2 regions of the Isoptericola sp. NPDC056134 genome follow, and region 2 is predicted to be linked to the other one. Evidence: riboswitches for the same ligand, from Rfam matches in the RefSeq annotation. Region 2 holds a riboswitch; the other holds the start of a gene.
The links. Region 2 has a riboswitch for FMN ahead of pnuC (nicotinamide riboside transporter PnuC). Riboswitches for the same ligand answer to the same signal wherever they lie in the genome.
Positions count from the first base shown of each region.

Region 1: it holds a riboswitch for FMN, as region 2 does, so the genes downstream of both, ribD (bifunctional diaminohydroxyphosphoribosylaminopyrimidine deaminase/5-amino-6-(5-phosphoribosylamino)uracil reductase RibD) here and pnuC (nicotinamide riboside transporter PnuC) in region 2, are expected to answer to the same signal.

Region 1 is NZ_JBHJVM010000004.1:239,710-247,361, forward strand. Features, by position in the region: gene der (ribosome biogenesis GTPase Der) at 1-1,112, shown strand, start outside; gene ACFCZN_RS06245 (hypothetical protein) at 1,175-2,215, shown strand; FMN riboswitch at 2,285-2,414, shown strand; gene ribD (bifunctional diaminohydroxyphosphoribosylaminopyrimidine deaminase/5-amino-6-(5-phosphoribosylamino)uracil reductase RibD) at 2,555-3,622, shown strand; gene ACFCZN_RS06255 (riboflavin synthase) at 3,626-4,240, shown strand; gene ACFCZN_RS06260 (bifunctional 3,4-dihydroxy-2-butanone-4-phosphate synthase/GTP cyclohydrolase II) at 4,237-5,565, shown strand; gene ribH (6,7-dimethyl-8-ribityllumazine synthase) at 5,562-6,089, shown strand; tRNA gene ACFCZN_RS06270 (tRNA-Pro) at 6,140-6,213, shown strand; gene ACFCZN_RS06275 (helix-turn-helix domain-containing protein) at 6,441-6,677, shown strand; gene ACFCZN_RS06280 (hypothetical protein) at 6,684-7,022, shown strand.
Region 2 is NZ_JBHJVM010000016.1:49,958-57,609, forward strand. Features, by position in the region: gene ACFCZN_RS15425 (DsbA family protein) at 1-501, opposite strand, end outside; gene ACFCZN_RS15430 (hypothetical protein) at 566-805, shown strand; gene ACFCZN_RS15435 (class I SAM-dependent methyltransferase) at 928-2,088, shown strand; gene ACFCZN_RS15440 (TetR family transcriptional regulator) at 2,099-2,908, shown strand; FMN riboswitch at 3,016-3,159, shown strand; gene pnuC (nicotinamide riboside transporter PnuC) at 3,285-4,004, shown strand; gene ACFCZN_RS15450 (histidine phosphatase family protein) at 4,110-4,703, shown strand; gene ACFCZN_RS15455 (acyl-CoA dehydrogenase family protein) at 4,678-5,922, opposite strand; gene ACFCZN_RS15460 (NUDIX domain-containing protein) at 6,187-6,669, shown strand; gene ACFCZN_RS15465 (Nramp family divalent metal transporter) at 6,767-7,652, opposite strand, start outside.

The DNA of each region.
Region 1 (7,652 bases), on a different contig from region 2:
AGTCGAAGGTCGCCGAGCAGGCGGAGGTCGCCGTCGAGCTGGCCGACGCCGTCATCTTCGTCGTCGACTCCACCGTGGGCGCGACGTCGACGGACGAGCGCGTCGTGGAGCTGCTGCGCCGTTCGGGCAAGCCGGTCGTGCTGTGCGCCAACAAGGTCGACGGGCCGTCGGGCGAGGCGGACGCCGCCTACCTCTGGGCCCTCGGCCTCGGCGAGCCGCACCCGGTCTCCGCGCTGCACGGGCGCGGCACCGGGGACCTGCTGGACGCCGCGATGAAGGTGCTGCCCGAGGTCTCCGAGCACGGGGAGCTGCGGCCCGCCGGCCCGCGCCGCGTCGCCCTCGTCGGCCGCCCGAACGTCGGCAAGTCGTCGCTGCTGAACAAGATCGCCGGCGCCGAGCGCGTCGTCGTCGACGAGACCGCGGGCACCACCCGCGACCCGGTCGACGAGCTCGTCGAGATCAAGGGCGTGCCCTACTGGTTCGTCGACACCGCGGGCATCCGCCGCCGCGTGCACCAGACGCGCGGCGCCGACTTCTACGCCTCGCTGCGCACCCAGGCCGCGATCGAGAAGGCCGAGGTCGCCGTCGTGCTCGTCGACGCCTCGCAGCCGATGACCGAGCAGGACACGCGCGTCATCTCGCAGGCCGTCGACGCGGGCCGGGCGCTCGTCATCGCGTACAACAAGTGGGACCTCATGGACGACGACCGTCGCCCGTACCTCGAGCGCGAGATCGAGCGGGACCTGGTGCAGGTGCAGTGGGCGCCGCGCGTCAACGTCTCGGCCCGCACGGGCTGGCACACCGACAAGCTGACGCGCGCGCTCGAGACGTCGCTCGAGTCGTGGGACACCCGCATCCCGACCGGGCGCCTCAACGCGTTCCTCGGCGAGCTCGTGGCCGCCCACCCGCACCCGCTGCGCGGCGGCAAGCAGCCGCGCATCCTGTTCGGCACCCAGGCCTCGACGCGCCCGCCGCGGTTCGTCATCTTCGCCACCGGGTTCCTCGAGGCCGGGTACCGACGCTTCATCGAGCGCCGCCTGCGCGAGACCTTCGGGTTCGAGGGGTCGCCCATCGAGATCAGCGTCCGCGTGCGGGAGAAGCGGCGGCGCTGACGCGCCGGTGAGCCGCCGACGAGTCGCTGATGAGCCGCCGATGAGCCGCCGATGAGCCGCCGATGAGCCGGGCCCCGCTGGCCCGCCGTGGTCGCCTGCTGCGCCTGGGCGCGGCGCGCGACACGTCCGCGGTGCGCCACCTGGTGACGTTCCTGGTCGTGACGGTGGCGACGGTGCTCGTCACGCGGTTCCTGCTCGCGGCGTCCGGGTACCCGCAGGTGGGCGGCGGCGGGCTGCACGTGGCGCACGTCCTGTGGGGCGGGCTAGGCATGGCGCTCGCGGTGGTGGTGCTGCTGTCGTGGGTCGGGCCGGCGCCGCGGTCGCTCGGTGCGGTGCTGGGCGGCGTCGGCTTCGGGCTGTTCGTCGACGAGATCGGCAAGTTCGTCACCTCCGACAACGACTACTTCTACGAGCCGACGGCGGCGCTGATCTACGCGGTCGTCGTCGTGCTCGTGCTGCTCGTGGAGGCCCTGCACGGGCGACGGGCGCACCACCCCGCGGAGTATCTCGCGGTGGCGACCGACCGCGCCGTGGCCGGCGTGGCGGGCGGCTTCACGGACGGGGAGCGCGAGGAGGCGCGGGCGCTGGTGGAGCGGGGCCGCGGCGAGCCGGCGGCGGAGGAGGTCGCCGCGCTGGTGGAGGCCGTGCCGCGCGACGACGTGACCGTGCCGGACCCCGTCCGGGCGCTGGTCGTCCGGGTGTCCGCGTGGTTCGCCGAGGCGATGGAGCACCGGTGGGCCGCCGCGGTCGTGACGGTGGCGGTGCTCGCCACCAGTGCCGGGTCGGTCGTGGTGGCGCTGCGGGTGCTGCTCGGCGGGATCGCGGTGCCGTCCTGGGTCGGCGTCGGGATCCTCGTGGCCGTCGCCGCGACCGTGGCGTGCGTCGTGCGGGCGCTCGTCGTCGGCCCGCGGGACCACCGCGCGGGGGCGGTGTGGGTGCGGCGCGGGGTCCTCGTCAGCCTGCTGGTCACCCAGCTGCTCGCGTTCCGCGCGGTGCAGTGGGTGGCGGTGGCGGGCCTGGTGGTGGATCTCCTCGTGCTCGTCGCCCTCGGCGTCGCGCTGGGGCGGGACGACGAGCGGCGCACGGCGCGCGGTCGCGGGTGAGACGTGCGCCACTCGGGCTTGCCACGCGGGCGCGGGCCGTGGCACGGTCGGCGATGACGAGCGAATTGCTCGCGTGCTCTGGGGTCGGTGAAATTCCGAGCCGGCGGTGAAAGTCCGCGACCCGGTCACAGCCTGTGACCGGTTGACCAGGTGGAACTCCTGGACCGACGGTCAAAGTCCGGATGGGAAGCGCACGCGACGGCTCCCCGTCCGGTCCGACCCCCGGCCCCTCGGCCGGTGTCGTCCTTCGTGACGACCGTCCGCGACCGGTCGGTGCGAGCACGTCCGACCCCGCCTTCCTGCCCCGGGGTCCGCGACCGGACGACAGGGGCAGGACGGATGAGTGCCACCACGGCAGAGCGCGCCGCGATGCAGCGTGCGCTCGAGCTGGCCGCGCAGGGGCCGGCACGAGGACCCAACCCGCGCGTCGGGTGCGTGCTCCTCGACGCCGACGGTGCTCCGATCGCGGAGGGCTTCCACCGCGGCGCGGGCACGCCGCACGCCGAGGTCGAGGCGCTGCGCCGTGCGACCGAGTCCCGCGGCCCGGGCGCCGCGCGCGGGACCACCGCCGTCGTCACGCTCGAGCCCTGCAACCACCACGGCCGCACCGGTCCCTGCGCCGACGCGCTGCTGGCCGCGGGGGTCGCGCGGGTCGTGCACGGCCAGCACGACCCCAACCCCGCCGCGTCGGGCGGCGCCGCACGCCTGCGCGCCGCGGGCGTCGAGGTCGTCGGCGGCGTGCTGGCGGACGAGGCGCGCGCGCTCAACGCCGTCTGGACGCGCGCGCAGGAGCTCGGCCGTCCCGTCGTCACCTGGAAGGTCGCGAGCACGCTCGACGGGCGCTCCGCGGCCGCCGACGGCACCTCGCGCTGGATCACGGGACGGGCCGCGCGCCACGACGTGCACCGCCTGCGCGCCGGGGTGGACGCCGTCGTCGTCGGCACCGGCACCGCGCTCGCCGACGACCCCGACCTCACCGTGCGGCACGCCCCGCTGACGGGGCAGCAGCCGGACCGCGTCGTCGTCGGGCTGCGGGACCTGCCGCCGTCGTCGCGCCTCGCGCGGGCCGCGGCCGCGGGGGAGGCCGTGATGCACCTGCGCACCCACGACCCGCACGAGGTGCTGGACCTGCTCTGGTACCGCGAGCACCGGCACGTGCTGCTCGAGGGCGGGCCGGCGCTGGCCGCCGCCTTCTGGCGCGCCGGCCTGGTCGACGACGTCGTCGCGTACGTCGCGCCCGTGCTGCTCGGGGTCGGCGCGTCGGCCGTCGCCGACCTCGGCATCGGGACCATCGCCGACGCCGCGCGCCTCGACCTCCTCGACGTCGCCGTCCTGCCCCGGGACCCGGACGACGCCACCGACATCCCCACCGTGCGGCTCGCCCTGCGGCCGCGGAAGGAGCGCTGAGCCATGTTCACCGGAATCGTGGAGGAGCTCGGCACCGTCGTCGCGGTGCGCGAGCACGCCGACGGCGCCCGCCTCACCGTCGCCGCCGACACCGTGCTCGAGGGCGTCCGGCTCGGCGACTCGATCGCCGTCGACGGCTGCTGCCTGACCGTGGCGGAGACGGGGGTGCACGACGGCCGCGCCACCTGGACCGCCGACCTCATGGCCGAGACCCTGGCCCGTACGAGCCTCGGCGGGCGGCGAGCCGGCGACCCGGTCAACCTCGAGCGCGCGCTCGCGGCGGACGGACGGTTCGGCGGGCACGTCGTGCAGGGCCACGTCGACGGCGTCGGGACGGTGCTCGCCCGCACGCCGGGCACGCAGTGGGAGGTCGTCGACGTCGCGCTGCCCCCGGCGCTGGCGCGGTACGTGGTGGCGCAGGGCTCGATCGCCGTCGACGGCGTGAGCCTCACCGTCGTGGACGTCCGCGACGACGCGTTCACCGTGAGCCTCATCCCCGAGACCAGGGCCCGCACGACGCTCGGCTCCCGCGCCGTCGGAGAGCGGGTCAACCTCGAGGTCGACGTGCTGAGCAAGTACGTCGAGCGGCACCTCGCGGCGACGGTGGCGGCACGATGAGCGGCGCCGTCGAGCGCGTGGCGCGGGCGATCGACGACGTCGCGGCGGGCCGCCCCGTCGTCGTCGCGGACGACGCGGACCGGGAGAACGAGGGCGACCTCATCCTCGCCGCCGACGCCGCGACGCCGGAGCTCATGGGCTTCCTCGTGCGGCACACGAGCGGCCTCGTGTGCGTGGGCGTGGCGGGGGACTCGCTCGACCGGCTCGGGCTGCCCCTCATGGTCGAGGCGAACGAGGACGCCTACCGCACGGCGTACACGGTGACGGTCGACGCCGCCACGGGCGTCTCGACCGGCATCTCCGGCGCCGACCGCGCCCGCACCGCACGCCTGCTCGCCGACCCGAAGGCGGTGCCAGCGGACCTCACCCGGCCCGGGCACGTGCTGCCGCTGCGGGCGCGCCCCGGCGGCGTCCTGGAGCGACGCGGGCACACCGAGGCCGCGGTCGACCTCGCGCGGCTGGCCGGGCGGGGCGAGGCCGGGGTGCTCGCCGAGCTCGTGCACGACGACGGCACGATGATGCGGCTGCCCGCGCTGCGGGAGTTCGCGGCCGAGCACGGCCTCGCCCTGATCAGCGTGGCCGACCTCGCCGCCTACCGGCGCGCCACCGAGATCCTCGTCGAGCGCGTCGCCGTCACGACCCTGCCCACCCGGCACGGCGACCTCGTCGCCGTCGCCTACCGGGACACCCGCACGGGCGACGAGCACGTGGCGCTGGTGGCCGGGCACCTCGACTCCCTCGCGGACCCGGCGCACGGGCCGGTGCTCGCGCGCGTGCACTCCGAGTGCCTGACGGGTGACGCGTTCGGCAGCCTCCGGTGCGACTGCGGGCCGCAGCTCGACGAGTCGCTGCGCCGGGTCGCCGAGGCCGGCCGCGGCGTCGTCGTCTACCTGCGCGGGCACGAGGGGCGGGGGATCGGCCTGGCCGCCAAGCTCGCCGCCTACGCCCTGCAGGACGGCGGCCGGGACACCGTCGACGCCAACCTCGACCAGGGGCTGCCCGCCGACGCCCGCGACTACACCGCCGCCGCTCACGTGCTGCGCGACCTCGGGGTACCCGGCGTGCGCCTGCTGACCAACAACCCCGCCAAGGTCGACGGCCTCGTCGCCGGGGGAGCGGCCGTCGTCGAGCGGCTGCCCCTCGTCCTGCCCGCCCACCCGCGCACGCTGGGGTACCTGCGCACCAAGCGCGACCGCATGGGGCACGACCTGCCCCACGTGTCCGACGCCCTGCACGACATCCCGCACGACATCCCGCACGACACCGGAGGAACCACGATGGACCGCACCCCGACCGCCCCGATCGTCGCCGGAGCGGCCCGATGAGCGGCGCCGGCGCCCCCGCCGCCGCGCCCGTCGACTGCTCCGACCTCCGCGTCGCCGTCGTCGCGGCGAGCTGGCACCAGGTCGTCATGGACGGTCTGCTCGACGGCGCGCTGCGCGCCTGCGCCGACCACGCGGTCGCGGAGCCGCGCGTCGTGCGAGTGCCCGGCTCGTTCGAGCTGCCCGTGGCCGCCCAGGCGCTCGCGGCCTCCGGGTATGACGCCGTCGTCGCGCTGGGCGTCGTGATCCGCGGCGGCACACCGCACTTCGACTACGTGTGCGCGGCCGCGACCGACGGGTTGAGCCGGGTGGCGCTCGACCACACCGTGCCCGTGGGGTTCGGCCTCCTGACGTGCGACGACGAGCAGCAGGCCCTCGACCGCGCCGGGCTGGACGGCTCGCGCGAGGACAAGGGGTACGAGGCCGCCGCCGCCGCGCTGGCCACCGCGCGGGTGCTCGGTGACGTCCGGAAGGCCTCGGTCGGCGGTGCCCGCGTCGATGCAGGAGCAGTGTCCGACCTGGGGTAGTATTTCGGTCGGCCCTGCGGGTGGCACCACGGTGCCACGTGTGGGGTCGACGGGCTGTGGCGCAGCTTGGTAGCGCACCTGACTGGGGGTCAGGGGGTCGCAGGTTCAAATCCTGTCAGCCCGACGTCGTGACTTGGTCTCTGACCTGCGAATGAGCAGGTCAGGGACCAGTTTCGTTTCCGGAGAGTGCTGGTGACCCAGAGTGAGAGGTCGCCAGACATGGCCAACCGTCCAGAAACAGTCCAGAAACCCCTCGCCGGCCCGCCCGGAGACGGTGGTTCGCGGTGCCGGCCCCGGCCTCAGGTCCGAGTCGGTCTGGCGCGGGTGGAGCGGGTCGCACACCTGACGTGCATGACCGCTTCCATCACGCCTCGCGGCGGGCTCGAGCCGCTCATGAGCATCGGCGACCTCTCGGATCTCATCGGGGTGCCGGTCAAGACGATCAAGGACTGGCGCATCAAGGGCGAGGGCCCGGTCGAGTACAAGATCGGTAACCACCTGCGTTACGCCGCCTCCGACGTCAGGTCGTGGCTGTCCCAGTGCCGTGAAATGTCGGCGGGCACGTCGCCGACGACAGGATTGCGGTGATCGGTCGTGGCTCGACCTCGAATCCCGATCGGCACGCACGGCGACACCCGCTACGAAGAGTCCGACACCGGCCGGATCACGGCGGTCACGATCTTCCGCGATTTCGACGGCCGTAGCCGGCAGGACGAGCGTGCGCAGGTCGCGTTCGTAGCGGTACCGCGTGGAGACGGCGAGCTTGTTCGTCTCGTCCAGATGCTCAAGCCATGCCTCGGCGAGGACAGTGAACGACGAATCGGCGGTCAGGTCACCGCTGCCGGAAGCGAGCTGCTTGCGCGCGAGCTTCGCCTTGAGGTTGCGTTTCGCCTCGCTCCGCGACTGACCTGTCGCCCGGACCTTACTCGCTGATTCCGAAGTCCTTCGCGACCTGCTTGATCGGGGTCTCTCCCTGGCGGGCGATCGCCACGACGTCGTCGCGGAAGGAACTCCTTGGGATGGGGTCTGGGCACGGGACACATCCTTCCAGCAGCACCCGCAGGCACCACAGGTCAGGTGTCACCTATCCGTGCAGCAGTCCCGTACGCGATTCGACCCGGATGTGGGGTCGTTCCGGCAGATTGGTGCGGACAGGCCACAAACCGTCCAGAAACCCTCGGCCGGTACCGGTCTCGACCGGTCCGGATCAGCCATCGGTGAGACCAAGAAGATGCAGGTCACCAGCACTATACGGTTCGATCCGGAACGTGACCGGACCTCGCCGGACCGGCCCCAATCTCTCCAGGGGGTCGCAGGTTCAAATCCTGTCAGCCCGACCAGCACGCGAACGAGAGGCTCGGACCGGAGGTGGTCCGAGCCTCTCGTCGTTCGCGTCGGTCGGCCCTGCGGTCCCCGTCGGTCCCGCGCCCTACGGTCCTCCCAGGGGACGGCAACGCCGGTACACCGACGAGCAGCTCGCCGAGGCCGTCGCGAGCGCGCGGTCATGGCGCGGGACCCTTCGAGAGCTCGGGATGTCGGGCAGGTCGGCAGGGTCGATGAGAT
Region 2 (7,652 bases):
GATCGTCGGCGTGCCGACGTCCTCGCCCACCGGCTTCATGCCCTCCTCGTGCGAGACGGCGAGGGCGGCGTCGTAGGCGTCCGACGACGCGGCGGAGGCCAGCGACGCGGGCAGGCCGGCCTCGGCCAGGGCCTCCACGGCGACGGCGTCGAGGTCGTCCCGGCGGCCGCCCGGGTGGATGCGCGTGCCGGCCGCGGTGTAGAAGGCGCTGAACGCCTCGGGGCCGTGCTCGGTCTGCACCGCCGCGGCGACGCGGCCGATGCCGCGCGACGCCTCGATCTTCGCCCGGTAGTCCGCCGGGATGTCCCGGTCCTTGTTCAGCAGGTACAGGCTCATCAACCGGAACGTGAGCTCCACGTCCCGGTGCTCCGCCACCTCGAGGGCCCAGCGGGACGTGATCCATGCGAACGGACACAGCGGGTCGACGTAGACGTCCACGACGGGGACGGTGGCGGTGGGGGCGGTGGTGGTCTCAGGCACGGTCGTGGTCCCGGAAGTCACGACCGCCACCCTACCCATGCCGGGGGCACGTGTTCCGCGGGAGGGGCAGCGGTAGCCTCGGCCCGTGCGCAAGGTGCGGTGGGCGAGCGTGTGGACCGTGGTCGGGGCGTGCGCCGTCGCGCTCGCGATGCTGTGGGTCGTGCTGCGCGGCAGGGTCTGGGCGTGGATCCCGTTCTTCCTCGCCGCAGGTGTCGCGGTGCGGGAGATCCGGTACCTGCAGCGCGCCCGGCGCCCCGCCGAGGCGGGCTTCGACGAGCGTCGTCGCGGGGAGCCGGACGACGACCGCAGGCGCCGTCGCGGCTGACGCGGATCACCCGCCCGGGCGGTCGACGCGCCGGACTCCCGCGAGCTAGCGTCGAGACGGGCGCCGCCTCCCGACGACGCCGCGGGGCCCGCACGTCCGGGCCACGGCACGGAGGTGCCGCCATGACCGACCCGACCGACACCGCCGACGCGTTCGCCGACCGGCTGTTCGCCGCCACGCTCGGCGCCATGGACGTCCTGGCCGTGCACGTGGGCGACCGGCTCGGCTGGTACCAGGCGCTCGCGTCGTCCGGCCCCCTGACGTCCACGGGGCTCGCGGAGGCCACCGGCACGGCCGAGCGGTACGCGCGCGAGTGGCTGGAGCAGCAGGCGGCCTCCGGTGTCCTCGTCGCGGAGGACGCCGGCGCGGCACCCGCGCTCGACGCGGACCCGCAGGCCGTCGCCCGGACCCGCCTCTACGCGCTGCCCGCGGCGCACGCGGAGGTGCTGACCGACACGTCCTCGCTGTCGTACCTGGCGCCCCTGGCCCGGTTCGTCGGCGCGATCGGGCCGCAGCTGCCCCGTCTGCTCGAGTCGTACCGGGACGGCGGCGGGGTGTCGTGGGACCAGCTCGGCGACGACGCCCGCCAGGCGCAGTCCGACGTCAACCGCCCGTGGTTCGAGCGCCGCCTGGCACCGACGCTCGCGGCGCTGCCCGCCGTCCACGAGGCGCTCTCCCGGCCCGGGGCCCGCGTCGTCGACGTCGGCTGCGGCTTCGGCTGGTCGACGCTCGCGCTCGCCGAGGCGTACCCGCTCGCCGAGGTCCACGGCATCGACGTCGACCGTCCGTCCGTGGCCGCCGCACGGGCGGCCGCCGCGGAGGCGGGCCTCGAACGGCGAGCCTTCTTCCACCTCGCAGACGCCGCAGAGCTCGCCGTCGCCCAGCCCTACGACGCGGCGTTCGCCTTCGAGTGCGTGCACGACATGCCGCGCCCGGTCGCCGTGCTCGAGGGCGTGCGCCGCGCGATGCGGCCCGACGGCGTCGTGGTGGTCATGGACGAGGCCGTCGCCGACGAGTTCCGCGCCCCGGCCGACGACGTCGACCGGATCATGTACGGCTACAGCCTGTTCGTGTGCCTGCCGGACGGCCTGTCCACGAGCCCGTCGGCCGGCACGGGCACCGTGATGCGCCCGGCCACGCTGCGGCGCTACGCGCGTGCGGCGGGCTACTCCGGCGTCGAGGTGCTGCCGGTCGACGACTTCGGCTTCTTCCGGTTCTACCGGCTGCAGCTGGGGTCCACGGACGAGCGGACGCCGGAAGGACGACCGGCGGTGCCGGAGTAATCTCCCAGGCATGACCGCCGTCCGGACGCACACCCACGCCCAGGCCGTCGACGCCGCGATCGACCTCTTCTCCCGGCAGGGCTACGAGCAGACCACCGTCGAGGAGATCGCCGACGCCGCCCGCGTCAGCCGTGCGACGTTCTTCCGCCGCTTCCGCTCCAAGGAGGACGTGGTCTTCGCGGACCACGAGCTGCTCCTGGAGGAGGTCGTCGTCATGCTCGCGGAGACCCGGCCCGAGGCGCGGGCCAGCGAGGAGTCGGGCCGCGCGCCCGAGCGGGCGTGGGACCCGACCACCGACCCGTACCTCGAGGTCTGCCGCGCGGCGCGGCTCGTCTTCGACCACCACGTGGGCCAGCGCGAGACGTCGATCGCCCGGCACCAGCTGCTGCAGCAGGTGCCCGCGCTGCGCGACCGCGAGCTGGTCACGACGCACCGCTACGAGCGCGCGTTCACCGCCTACCTGCGCGACACGCTGCCGCCCGACCGGTCCACCACGACGATGTCGATCGCGTTCGCGGCGTCCGTCGTCGCGGTGCACAACGCGATCCTGCGGCGCTGGCTGCGCAACCCCCACCTCGACCTGCGGCCGGAGCTGGAGGAGGCGTTCGCCGACCTGCGGCGCGCCGCCGTCTCCCCGTTCCCGCACGACGACGACTCTGCGCCGTCGTCCGCCCCTGCCGTCGACACCGACGTCGCCTCCGCCGGCGAGGCCCGGACGGTCGCGACGGGCGGCGACGGGAAGCGCGTCGTGGTCACGGTGCTGGAGCCCGGGGCGGGGCCGGACGACGTCGCGCGCGCCGTCCGCGACGCGCTGGCCTGACCGCCGGTCGAGACGGCCGGACACGACGCTGCCGCCGGGAATGCCGCTGTGGCATCCTGAGTTGTGCAGGACGCCGCCGGGACCTCCGGCGGTGGAAAGACACGCACGTACGTGCTCCGGGGTCGGTGAAATTCCGAGCCGGCGGTGACAGCCCGCGACCCGGCCTCCACCCGCAGACGCGGGGAGAGGCCGGCTGACCTGGTGAGATTCCAGGGCCGACGGTCAAAGTCCGGATGGGAGGAAGCACGTGCGGCACGCACCCGTCAGGGTGGGTGCCGCCGGGTGTCGTGCCGCCGACGACGGCCCTACCGGGCCCGACGCGGCGAGCGCCGACCCCTCACCCCGGACGCCGCACCTCGGACCGGGAGAGTGAACGATGGACGCGATCGACGCGTTCTTCAACGCCACGCTGACCATCGGCGACCAGCACATGTCGTGGCGCGAGATCGTCGGCAACCTGTTCGGCCTCGCCTCCGCGCTCGGCGGCATGCGCCGCAAGGTGTGGGCGTGGCCCGTCGGCATCGTCGGCAACCTGGTGCTGTTCACGGTCTTCATGGGCTCGTGGTTCGGCGACTCGAGCCGCGCCGACATGCTCGGCCAGGCGGGCCGGCAGGTGATGTTCCTGATCGTGTCGATCTACGGCTGGGTGCAGTGGCGGCGCACCGAGCGTGCCGCCCTGGAGGTCCGCGCCGACGGCAGGATCCCCGCCGACGGCGGCGCCGCGGTGCACCCCCACTGGGCGACCTGGCGGGAGCGCGTCGGCATCGTCGTCGTGATGGTCGGCGGCACCCTGCTGCTCACCCCGCTGTTCCGCGCCCTCGGCTCCTACGAGCCGGTGTGGTCGGACGCGTGGATCTTCATGGGCTCGCTGGTCGCCACGTACGGCATGGCGAAGGGCTGGGTCGAGTTCTGGCTGGTCTGGGTGGCAGTGGACGTCGTGGGAGTGCCCCTGCTCTGGTCGGCCGGCTACTACGCCACGGCGCTGATGTACGTGTTCTACGGCGTCTTCACCCTGACCGGGTTCTTCGTGTGGTGGCGCGTGCACCGGCGTGAGCAGGCCCAGGCGGGGGCGACGACGCCCGCGGTCGCGCCCTGACGGCGCTCACCGCGGCAGTTCGGGCTCGGCGCGGCAGCTCGAGCTGCCGTCGGCCATCCCTGGACTCAAGGTCGTCGGTCCGCGAGGCGCGGGCAGACTGGCCCCGTGCGCGTCACCGTCGTCCGTCATGCAGCCCCGCACGTGACCGATGACGTCCCTCCGCACGTCTGGCCGCTGTCCCGTGCCGGCCGTGTCGCGGCCCGCGGGCTCCGCCTCCCGGAGGGCGCACGTGCCGTCGCGAGCGACGAGCGCAAGGCGGTGGAGACGCTCTCCCTCGCGCTCGGCGTCGCCGACGTCCCCACGGACCCGCGGTTCGGGGAGATCCGGCGACCGCCCGAGCCCGTCTCCCCGGAGTTCCGGGAGGCGCGGCGCGCCTGGGTCGAGGGCGCGCCCGACACGCGGCGCGACGGGTGGGAGTCCGCGGCGGACGCGGCCCGCCGGTTCGACGACGCCGTGCGCGACCACGCCGGCCGCGGCGACCTGGTGGTCGGGACGCACGGCATGGTGCTCACGGCATGGCTGGTCGCGACCGGCCACGTCGCCCCTGGTCCATCGGCAGGGGCGTTCTGGCTCGGGCTGCGCCTCCCCGACGTCGTCACCGTGGACCTGGCCGGGGACGACGACGGGGACCCGCGCGGCTGCGCGGGTCCCCGTCGTGCGAAGGCTGCAGGGCTCAGGCGAAGGCCGAGACCCCGGTGATGTCACGACCGACGATGAGCGCCTGCATCGACTCGGTGCCCTCGTAGGTGTGCAGGGCCTCGAGGTCGGCGAAGTGCCGCGCGACGCGGTTGCCGAGGAGGATGCCGTTGCCGCCGAGCATGTCGCGGGCGATGGAGGCGACCTCGCGGGCCTGCCGCGTCGTCGTGTACTTCGCGAGCGAGGCCTGCTCGCCGGTGAGCGTGCCGGCGTCCGCCAGGCGCGTGATCTGCGCGACGAGCAGCTGCATCTGCGTGACGAGCGAGAGCATGCGGGTGAGCCGCTCCTGCACCATCTGGTTCTTGGCCAGCGGTCGGCCGAACTGGATGCGCTGGGTCGAGTACGCGGCGGCCGCCTCGTAGCAGGCGACGGCGTGCCCCACGGCGGACCAGGCGACGGCCAGGCGGGTGGCGAAGAGGACGGCGGCGGTCGCCTTGAACGACGTCGCGCCGGGCAGCACCGCGCTCGCGGGGACGAAGACGTCGTCGAGCACGATGTGCGCCTGCCAGATGGCGCGCAGCGAGACCTTGCCCTCGATCGTGGTGGCGGTGTAGCCGGGCGCGTCCTGCGGGACGATGAAGCCGTGCACCTGGTTGTCGCCGTCGTCGCCGACGAGGCGGGCCCAGACGACGGTGATGTCGCCGCACGAGCCGAAGCCGATCCACTTCTTCTCGCCGTCCAGGACGTATCCCTCGACGCCGTCGCGGGTCTCCCTGCGGGCGGTGGTCTCGAGCGAGACGGAGTCCGAGCCGTGCGTGGGCTCGGTGAGCGCGAACGCGCCGAGGATCTCCCCGCGCGCCATCGGCTCGGCGTACTGCTCGATCTGCTCGGGCGAGCCGTGCATGACGATCGACCGCAGCGCGAGGCCGCCCTGGACGCCGCAGATCGTGGCGACGGAGCCGTCGCCGCGCGACATCTCCATGCTGGCCAGGCCCTCGGCCATGAACGAGACCGACGGGCGGCCGGGGACGTCGACGCCGTCGCGCAGGAAGTCGCGCTCGGCGAGCTTCTTCACCAGGTCGAACGGCACCTCGGCGCGCTCCCAGTAGCCGTCGATGACGGGCAGCACGTCCTCCTGCACGAACTCGCGGACGGCGAGCTGGTGGGCGCGCTCCTCGGGCGTCACGTCGGCGAAGGCGCCCACGTAGTCGAGGTCCAGCGGCTGCGAGACGTCGTAGTCGGGGGCGGTCACGCCGGGCATGACGGGGGCGTTGCGGGTCATCGACGACCTCTCTCTGCGCGGGGGTCCGTTCCGGGCCCGGTGAGGAGTGCGGACCGGCGCCGTCCGAGGCTGGTGGTGGCCGGCGCCGGTCCTCCTCCATCGTCACCCGCGACCGGGTCTCACGTCAAGCGATACTCCGTCTCACCGCCTTTGCCGAGGTAGTACAGCCCCCGGCGGGGTAGTCAGTGACCTGCCGAGGTAGTACCGGACCGGGCGAGGTAGTCCACTGCTCCGCGAGGGAACCGCCCGGGTCACACTGTGACCATGGCGACGACCAGCGCAGGCCTTCTGCTCTATCGCACCTCGGACGACGGCGGCCTCGAGGTGCTGCTCGGGCACATGGGCGGCCCGTTCTGGGCGCGCAAGGACGAGGGCGCGTGGACGGTGCTCAAGGGCGAGCTCGAGCCGGACGAGGAGCCGCACGCCGCCGCGCTGCGCGAGGCGGCGGAGGAGCTCGGGCTGCCGCTCCCCGCGCCGTCGTCCTCCGACGTCGACCTCGGCGAGGTACGGCAGCGGTCCGGCAAGCGCGTCCTCGCCTGGGCGCGCGAGTGGCCTCCGCCGGGGCCGGACCTGGACCAGGTCCGCAGCAACACCGTCGAGATCGAGTGGCCCCCGCGGTCGGGGAAGCGGATCGAGGTGCCGGAGATCGACCGGGTCGCCTGGCTCTCCCCCGACGACGCCCGCCGCCTCGTCGTCAGCGCGCAGGCCGCGCTCGTCGACCGGCTGGAGTCCGCGCTCGGCCGCTGACCCGTACTACCTCGCGGGGCCCGGTACTACCTCGCGGGACCCGGCACTACCTCGCGAGATCCGGTACTACCTCGCCGGTTCCGTTCTGTCGCGACGGTCAGCCGGTGAACGTCAGCCAGAGCAGCGCGACGTTCAGCGCCACGATGACCGCGGCCACGGCCCACGCCGCGACCTGGGTGGCGAGGCCGTTGCGGAACCCGCCGAGCAGGCCGGCGTCGCGCGTGATCCGCACCAGCGGGATCATCGCGAACGGGATGCCGAAGCTGAGCACCACCTGGCTCACGACCAGCAGCCACGTGGGCGACACCCCCGTCGCGAGCAGCACGATCGCGGGCACGAGGGTGACCAGCCGCCGGGCGAGCAGCGAGACGCGCACATGCAGGAGTCCGGACATGATCTCGGCGCCGGCGTAGGCGCCCACCGACGTGGACGCCAGCCCCGACGCGAGCAGCCCCACCCCGAACAGCACCGCGACCGCGGGGCCCAGCGACGACTCGATGGCGGCGTGCGCGCCCTCGATCGAGTCGGTCCCCGTGCGGCCGGGCAGGTTGGCCGCCGCGAGGAGGAGCATCGCGATGTTCACGCTGCCGGCGAGCACCAGCGCGGCGACGACGTCCCAGCGCGTGGCGGTGAGCAGGCGGCGGACCGCCGACGGCGACGGCGGGCGGGGCACGGTGACGTCGTCGTCCCCGACCCCGCCGTCCCCCAGGTCGTCGCGTCCCTCGGCCCCGGCGGCGAGGGCGTGCCGCCGCTGCACCCGGGCGTCGTGCCGCACCCGGTCGCGGGCGAGGGAGGAGTGCAGGTAGATCGCGTGCGGCATCACGGTGGCGCCGAGCATCGACGCGGCGAGCAGCACCGACTCCGGGCCGTCGAGGCGCGGCACCAGCCCGCCGAGCACCGCGCCCAGGTCCGGCGGCGAGAAGAACAGGCCCGCGCAGAACCCGACGGTGAGGACCGCGAGCATCGACGTCACGACCGTCTCG